2 regions of the Bradyrhizobium symbiodeficiens genome follow, and region 2 is predicted to be linked to the other one. Evidence: riboswitches for the same ligand, from Rfam matches in the RefSeq annotation. Region 2 holds a riboswitch; the other holds the start of a gene.
The links. Region 2 has a riboswitch for cobalamin ahead of CIT39_RS12730 (DUF1636 family protein). Riboswitches for the same ligand answer to the same signal wherever they lie in the genome.
Positions count from the first base shown of each region.

Region 1: another riboswitch for cobalamin. It lies ahead of CIT39_RS18590 (TonB-dependent receptor); the one in region 2 lies ahead of CIT39_RS12730 (DUF1636 family protein).

Region 1 covers NZ_CP029427.2:4,003,358-4,007,774, forward strand. The annotation lists gene CIT39_RS18585 (hypothetical protein) at 1-196, opposite strand, end outside; gene CIT39_RS18590 (TonB-dependent receptor) at 273-2,510, opposite strand; cobalamin riboswitch at 2,625-2,839, opposite strand; gene CIT39_RS18595 (response regulator) at 2,868-3,305, opposite strand; gene CIT39_RS18600 (ATP-binding protein) at 3,302-4,417, opposite strand, start outside.
Region 2 covers NZ_CP029427.2:2,796,099-2,800,515, reverse strand. The annotation lists gene cobN (cobaltochelatase subunit CobN) at 1-1,083, opposite strand, end outside; gene cobW (cobalamin biosynthesis protein CobW) at 1,083-2,132, opposite strand; gene CIT39_RS12730 (DUF1636 family protein) at 2,129-2,503, opposite strand; cobalamin riboswitch at 2,598-2,815, opposite strand; gene cobO (cob(I)yrinic acid a,c-diamide adenosyltransferase) at 2,856-3,491, shown strand; gene CIT39_RS12720 (cobyric acid synthase) at 3,499-4,417, shown strand, end outside.

The DNA.
Region 1 (4,417 bases), 1.2 Mb from region 2:
GCAGCGCCGGGCGCTGCGGCAGCATCGCCGCGGCAACGACCGCGAAGGCCGCAAACGGCGTTGCACAGGCGAACGCGAAGCTGGCGAGCGCGCATGAGGCCGTCAGCAGCGCAAAGCAGAACATCGGCGCAAGGCGCGACGCGACCGGGTGAAGCCGGAAGCGATCGCCGCGAGACGGCAGGATGCCATGAGCCATGGTGTTGAGAGGCACGGGTGATCTCCTTCTCTTTGAGGTCTAGTACATTTGGGCGCGCGTAACAGCCTGACGTAAATCAGAACGTTGCACCGGCCTTGAGCAGATAGGTGCGGCCCGGCAGCGGATAGGCGCTGAAGCGGCCATCCGTGAAGGTGCTCGCGATGGCGTAGTCGTAGTAGAGCGCATTCAGCACATTGTTGACGCTCAGGGACCAGAAGTAGCGTTCATATCGGCCGCCGAGCTTGAGATCGATGGTGCCGTTGGCGGGGATCGGCTTCTGGGTGCCGGCCTGGTCGTTGTCCATGCGCCGTTCGCTCCAGAACCGCGCGGTCGCATCGAGCACCACATAGTCCTGCCAGATGTTCCAGGTGACACCCGCACTCGCCGTGTAGCGCGACACCAGCGGCACATCGTTGCCGGCCCAGATGCCTTCGCGGAAGACGGCACGGGTATAGGCCACGCCGGAGCGCAACAGCAGGGCGTCGTTGACGCGATAGGACAGGCTGGTCTCCGAACCGTAGCGCCGGGTCGGATCGAGATTGGTGTTGTAGAACAGGACCGGGCTGAAATGGACCTCGTTGGTGAGATCCATCAGATAAACACTGCTCTGCAGCTGCAACCCGCCGCCCTTGATGCGCAGCCCGCCCTCGATGTCCTCCGAGGTCTGGGTCTTGAGCTGGAAGGTTTGCGGAATTGAAGCGAAGGTCAGCGGGTCGAAGGACGGCCCCGAGGACAGACGCTCATCGACGTCGGGGGTGCGGAAGGCGCGCGCGGCGCGACCGAACAGCGAGACCACGTCATTGAGGCGATGCTCGGCCCCGAGATGCAGCGCATATTGGGTCTCGTTGCTCGTCAGCGGCAGCGCGCCGATGTCGGCGTTGAACGGCGCGGCCGGATCGAAATTGTCGCGTGCCGCAAGTCCGATGGTCTGCACCCGCGCGCCGTAGGAGACGTCGGTGGTGGGCGTTATCCCCAAATTGTGCTGGAAATAACCCGCGACCGTCTGCTGCCTGAGGTCGTAATTGTGCCAGGCCGCGAGCCCCTGCCCGGCGCCGCGGTTCTGTTCAAAGCTGGCATCGTAATAGTCGATGCCGGTCAGGAGCTGCGACGGCATGCCGAGCAGCAGGCTCTTCACGCTGAGCCGCGGCGTGATCGACCAATTCGTCAGATGGGAGCCAACATAGGTCGACGTGAAGAAGGCAGGAACCGGTGCCGGGCTGGAGAAGAACGCGCTCTGCTGCTTCTTGTCACGCACGCCGCCATCGACGATGAGATCGACGCCGTTGACCAGGGTCCTGGTAAAGCCCGCAGTCGCGCTGAAACCCTGCTGATTGGCGTAGTTGAACGGCGTGCTGGTCCCTCGCCGGTTGGCCCTGAGCTCGTCGAGGCCGATCGAGGGATCGACGGTGCGGCCGCCCGGCAGTCGCAGCTCCTGATTGTCGCCGGTGACAGTGAGAAATGCGGTCAGGCCGGGCGTGGTGTAATTGAGATTGCCGACGGCGTTCTTCTGGGAATAGCGATTGTTATCGCGATAGCCGTCGGTCCTGACCGCATTGCCGTAGAACGACGTCGACCACGGACCGGAATTGAGCGAGGTCGAGACATTGCCGAGCCGGGTGTTGAACGAGCCGAAGCCGGCCTCGATGCGAGCGCTCACGGGCGGTCCGCCGACGCCATTTTTGGTGATGATGTTGATCACGCCGCCGACCGCATTGTCGCCGTAGAGCACCGCACCGGAATTGCCGCGCGTGACCTCGATGCGCTCGATGGAATCGAGCGGGATGGTGGAGAGGTCCACCTGCGCCATGTCGACGTCGTTCAGCCGCCTGCCATTGACCAGCACCAGCGTGTTGGCGGTGGCAAAGGCGCCGAAGCCGCGCAGGTCCACGCCGGTCTTGGCAGCGATCGGGCCGCCGTAGAACGTCGTGATCTGGGCGCCGGGAACTTGCGTCGCGATGATCTCGGCAAGCGTCTGCGATGGCGAATGCGCGATATCCGCGGCCGTGATGACGGTCGTGGCAGCCCCGACGATGCCGCCGTTGCCGGCGGCAGTTTCACCGCCGGAGCCGGATGAGCCGACGCCATTTCCTGCCGGCGCGACATCCGCGATCGTCTTGCGCCGCGTCGTCTCGCCGTCACCGGTTGCCCTCGCGCGCGTGCGGTTCTGATCGGAGGGCTGGGTCACTTCGATCGATGGCAGCTGCTCGGCCAGGACCCGCTGGGCAAAGGCGGGAGACAGATCGAACGAATGGAAGGAAACCGATGCGAGCAGGCCGGCGGCAAGGCGCCTGGCGGCAGGGACGACACGGGACACAATTGTAACCTCGGTATGACGTCAGTGGCACGTCACAGCGAACGAGGTTTCACGGCAGAGCCATGGATTGCTCCGGTGAAGCCGATGTCTGTACTCCCCGACCGACATCTTCGCGTGTGACCACGGCTGACGGCAGGTCTCCTGGCTCGCGGGTCGTTACCTTGCGTCGCCTTCCCAGGACCGAGTTTCCCAGTGGCATGAGACGAAAGATTCACCGCTTACAGTTGCGGGGGCAGCCGTGGCGTTGAGACAAATCCTTAGCGTTGGGACGTCCCGCACCACATTCCCTTTTGATCTCCGTGAGGAGAACCGTCACCGGTCATTTAGGGGCCAACGCCTTGGCGAGTCAATCGACGGCTACGCCAGGGAACAGCTCTGCGTGGCCGGAAGCTCGCCGGGGGGAGCGGGTTCGTTCCGCTCCCCCTGCGCCGCCAGAGCCTGGCGGAGCGCGGTCTCCAGGTCCTGTTGCTGAAACGGCTTCTGCAGGATCGGAACGTGGCGGAAGTCCGCAAGCAGGCTCGCAGGACCGTAACCGGTGGCGAACACGTAAGGTATGCCGCGTTCTGCGATACAGCGCGCGACCTCGAAAGTCTGCCGCCCGTTGAGATTGACGTCGAGGACGGCAACGTCATACGAGAGCGCAGCCGCCTTCTCGAGCGCGTCATCGACGCGCGAGGCCATGCCCGCGATCTCGCAACCGGCATCGACAAGGGAATCCTCGAGCAGCATCATCACCAGCGACTCGTCTTCGACGACGAAGACCCGCTGGCCAGCCAGATCGGTTTCAGGTTTCATGAGGGCCTCCCGACAGCCATCGTTGCGATATCGAATCCGCCCAGGCTGGCGCGGATTTCATGCAGCGGCGCGCGAATGACGCAAACGACGCCTTCAGGCGCGAAGCGCAGATCGACATCGGCGCCGCCGAATTCGTGGGGCAGCCCCTGCTGAATCAGGCGGGTGCCGAACCCGCGCCGCGACGGCGGGGCCACGGCGGGACCGCCCAGCTCGGTCCAGCACAGCTCGAAGCGATCGTCGACCTTCCAGGCGAGGTCGACGGTTCCCGAACCGTTCGACAGGGCGCCATGCTTGACGGCGTTGGTCGCGAGCTCGTGCAACGCCATCGAGATGGCCAGTGCAGCCGAAGGCCGCATGCGCAGATCGGGCCCGCTGAAATTGAGCCTCGCACTCTCCGGCTCGGCATGCGCGGCGAGAGCCTCGGTCACGACCTCTCTCAGTTCCGCGGACTCCCAATTTTCCCTGACGAGCACATCGTGTGCCTTCGACAAGGCGATCAATCGCGCATCGAACGCCTTGCGCCCCTCCGCCAGGCTGGATGCGTTGCGCAAGGTCTGGAGCGCGAACGACTGCACTGTCGTCAGCGTGTTCTTGACGCGGTGATTGAGCTCGTTGACCAGCAGTTCGCGATGGCGCTCCTGCCGCTTGCGCTCGGTGATGTCGATGGCCGCGCAGACCGCGCCCTGGAACACACCGGCGGCGTCGACGATCGGAGACGCCTGGAAGATCGCGGTGACCGAGGAGCCGTCTTCGAAGCAGAGCTCGAGTTCCTCGCCTGCGACTTCCTCGCCGCGGGCCGCGCGCTGCAGCGGCAGTTCGGACGTCTCGACCTGGACGCGATTGCGAAGGACGCGGCAGGCCGGACGTTCGCCCTCGGGCGCCGACAGCGACATGTTGGTATCGGGCCGGACCCGCAATAGCCGCGCTCCATAGGCATTGCCGAAAACCCGCTTCGCCTCGCGGTCGTGGGTGAACCAGACCGCGGTCGGCACGGTGCTGACGACAGCCTCCAGTCGCGCGGCCTGGCGGCGCTGGATCTCCTCGGCATCCCTGCGAATGCGCGCCAGCTGCAGATTGGCGCGCACCCGCGCCAACAATTCGCGCGCCGAGAA
Region 2 (4,417 bases):
GGCCGCGACGCGGGCGGCGATGGCCTTCACGCGCTCTTCATCCGGCCCGTGCGCCAGATGCGAGAATTGCAGATCGGGATCGCGCTGCGCGGCCGATTTGAAACTCACCACGCCCGCGAACAGCCGGCCGTCGACCTCGGGCAGCACCACATGCATCGCGAGATCGCCGGGCGACAGGCCGCGCAAGGACTCCACCCAGTCTTCGCGCCGGGCCGACGAGAGCGCGACCTGGAACACCGGACATGACGCGGCGTCGAACGGCGTCGTACCATCGTCACCCAGGGCTGAGAACGCCGTCGCATTGACGATTGCGGCCGGAGGATTTTGCGCGAGATGCGCCCGCAACCAGTCGGCGACACCTGGAGCCTTCAACGAGGTGACGAACACGCCGCAGGCATCAAAGCCGCGCTCGCGCAGCGCTGCGATCAGCGCATCGACCGGGCCGGTATCCGCCGCTGTGAGGTAGGAGCGATAGAACGTCACCAACGCGCGCGGCTTGCCGTCACCGCCCACCGGCGCAGCAACGACACCGCGCGCCGGATCGTAGAAGCCCATCTCAGGAACGGCCGTCTCGCCGATCACGGGCCCTGCATAGAGGCCCGAGGCCAGCGCAAGCTGCGCAATCGCCGCTTGCGCAGCCACCGGGCCACCGGTGTCGCAGAGCACCTTCAGCCGGCGCAGCGTCGAGACCGGCAGCGTCGAATACGCATCGAGCCGCGTGTCGTCGCGGCCGTCGGCCGGCAGCACGGCCAGCACGATATTGCGATCCTTGGCGAGTTGCTGAAGAGCCGCGAGGCCATAGGACCAATAGGACTCGCCGCCGATCAGGCGAACCAGAATGCCGCGCGCCTGCGACAGCGTGCGCTCGATATAGGTGTCGACCGACAGCGGATGACGCAATTCCGCGAGATTAGCGAGCCGCAGCGTCGGCAGGCTGTCGCGGCCGCGCCGCCAACCGGCCGCGAACGCCGCAAGATCGGAATCCGAATACGAGAGCACCACGAGATCGGCCGGGTCCTGGCCGATGTCCCTTGGCGTCGCGGTCTCCTCGAGACCGCGGCTCTCGCGGAAAACGACGTGCATCAGATGCCAGACCCTGAAAGACCAAGTCCTGACCTGATCGCGGCCTCGTCGATATCGCCGCGCTCGCCGATCACGACGAGCTTCGACTGCCTGGTGCCCGCCCCCCATGGCTTGTCGTACTGGTGGCGCACGCGCTCGCCGACCGCTTGCAACAGCAACCGCATCGGCTTACCCGCGACCGCGATATAGCCCTTGGCGCGCAGCACGTTCTGCTCGCGCGCCAGACGCTGGACGGATGCGACCAGTGCGTCGATGTCGGTGATTTCAGGAAGATCGATCACCACGGAGTTGAAATCATCATGCTCGTGCTCCTCCTCGCCATCGTGATGCGAGGGACGCGCGGCGAGATCGTTCTCCGCGGCAGCGCCGAGGCCGAGGATGAGGCGCGCATCGATCGCGCCGTCGGTGACGGGCACCATCGGCACACGGCGCGGCATCTCGGCGGTGATCGCGGCCTTGGCGGCTTCGATGCCGGCGGCGCCCGCGAGATCGGCCTTGGTCAGCAGCACGATATCCGCGCAGGCGATCTGGTCCTCGAACACTTCCGATAGCGGCGTCTCGTGATCGAGACTTTCATCGGCCGCGCGCTGCGCTTCGACAGCAATCGGATCCGGCGCAAAGCGACCAGCGGCGACAGCCTCGGCATCGGCGAGCGCGATCACGCCGTCGACCGTGATGCGCGAGCGGATCTCCGGCCAGTCGAACGCCTTCAGCAGCGGCTTGGGCAGCGCCAGGCCCGAGGTCTCGATCAGGATGTGGTCGGGCCGCACCGGCCGCGCCAGCAGTTTCTCCATGGTCGGAATGAAATCGTCGGCGACGGTGCAGCAGATGCAGCCATTGGCGAGCTCGATGATGTTCTCCTCCGGGCAGTTCGCGTCGGCGCAGGACTTCAGGATCTCGCCGTCGACGCCCTCGCTGCCGAACTCGTTGACGAGCACCGCGAGCTTCTTTCCGTTGGCATTGCTGAGCAGATGCTGGATCAGCGTCGTCTTGCCGGAGCCGAGGAAACCGGTGACCACAGTCACCGGGACTTTTGCGAGCGAGCTCATTCGGCGGCCTCCGGCACGACGGCAACAGGGGGAATGCGGGCAAGCGACTGCTTGCGGAAGATTTCCGGTCGGCTGCGCCAGGGCACGAGCCCGTCGGGTGCGGCCGCATAGGCCGCAGCGCCCGCGACCACGTCCTTCGCATTGGCGTCTGAGAGGCGCCCATAAACGTAAGACCACCGGCCCGGCGCGCTCAGTGCCACCGAGCAGCCCTGGCTGCAGGCCGACAGGCATTCGACCGGAACCACATGGACGCCCTCGGGCACGCCGGCCTCGAGGATCGCGCCATGCAGGCGCTTGCCGGGCGTGGTCTCGCCCTCGCCCGGCGTCTCGCCGGCGCGGCAGGTGATACAAACGTGAAGTGTGACGGTCATCGCTCTTCCAGATTAAACGGCGGAGGCGATGAGGCACACGGACCATTCTTCCGAAGGCCCGCTTCCCCGTCGCGGAACACCCCGTCCGCCGGTCCAAAAATCGTCCGCGCTGGCAGGTCTCCCGGCTTGCGGAGCAGGGTTTCCCCTTCGATCCCCGCCTTCCCGATCCCAGGGGGATCAGTGGCTTCGGGCATCTCTCCGGTCACGGTCGCGGGGGCGGCTGCATTTTGGAGCCAAATCTTGCCGATTCGGACCCTATCGCATTCCCTCTTCGCCTGTCATAGGACAGGAACCAACACCGGGTCACCATTTGCCGGTGGCCGCCACTTGTCAAGCCGAAGGACCGGGACCGATGACGCCTGAACCGGATACGAAAACGGCCGAGGAAACCGACGCCCGCCACGCCACGAAAATGGCGAAGAAGAAGGCCGCCCGCGACAAGATCATGGCCACCAAGAGCGGCGAAAAGGGCCTCATCATCGTCCACACCGGCGCCGGCAAGGGCAAGTCCTCCTCGGCCTTCGGCATGATCGTTCGCTGCGTCGCCCATGGCTTTCCCTGCGCGGTCGTGCAGTTCATCAAGGGCGCCTGGGATACCGGCGAGCGGCGCCTGCTCACCGGCCATTTCGGCGATCTCTGCCAGTTCCACGCCATGGGCGAGGGTTTTACCTGGGAGACGCAGGACCGCGCCCGCGATATCGCCGCGGCACGCGCCGGCTGGGAGAAGGCCAAGGAGCTGATCCTCGATGAAAGCTTGCGCATGGTCGTGCTCGACGAGATCAACATCGCGCTGCGCTACGACTATCTCGACATCGCGGAAGTCGTCGAATTCCTGACGACCTCGAAGCCCGAGATGACACATGTCGTCCTCACCGGACGCAACGCCAAGGACGAGCTGATCGAGATCGCCGATCTCGTCACCGAGATGACGCTGGTCAAGCACCCCTTCCGCTCCGGCATCAAGGCGCAGGCCGGCGTCGAGTTCTGATCACACGATGGCACGCGCATTGATGATCCAGGGGGCCGGCTCGGACGTGGGCAAATCGCTCATCGTCGCCGGCCTTGCGCGGGCCTTCACGCGCCGCGGCCTGCGCGTGCTCCCCTTCAAGCCGCAGAACATGTCGAACAACGCAGCCGTCACTATCGACGGCGGCGAGATCGGCCGCGCCCAGGCGCTGCAGGCGCTCGCCGCCGGCGTCGAGCCGCACACCGACATGAATCCGGTGCTGCTGAAGCCCGAGACCGATGTCGGCGCGCAAGTGATCGTCCAGGGCAAGCGCATCGCGACCGCGCGGGCACGCGACTACGCGGCGATGAAGCCCTCGCTGATGGGCGCGGTGCTGGAGAGTTTCGAGCGACTGAAGGCGCGCTCAGATTTGGTGCTGGTCGAAGGCGCCGGCAGCCCGGCCGAGGTCAATTTGCGCAAGGCCGACATCGCCAATATGGGCTTTGCGCGCAAGGCGGATGTACCGGTCGTACTGGTCGGCGACATCGACCGCGGCGGCGTCATCGCCCAGCTCGTCGGCATCAAGACTGTGATCGACCCCGACGATGCCGCGATGATCCAGGGCTTTGTCATCAACAAGTTCCGCGGCGATCCCACGCTGTTCGACGACGGCTACCAGCTGATCGAGCAAAAGACCGCATGGCGCGGCCTCGGTGTGCTGCCATGGTTTGCGCGCGCGGGCGAACTGCCAGCTGAAGACGCGCTCGGCCTGAGCGACGCGCGCAAGCCGGGCCAGTGCAAGATCGCCTGCCTGGCGCTGTCGCGGATCGCCAATTTCGACGATCTCGACCCGCTCAAGCTCGAAGCCGGCGTCGATCTCGTGATGGTGCGCCCGGGCCAAGCGATCCCGGGCGATGTACGCTTGGTGATAATCCCCGGCTCCAAATCCACCCGCGGCGATCTTGCCT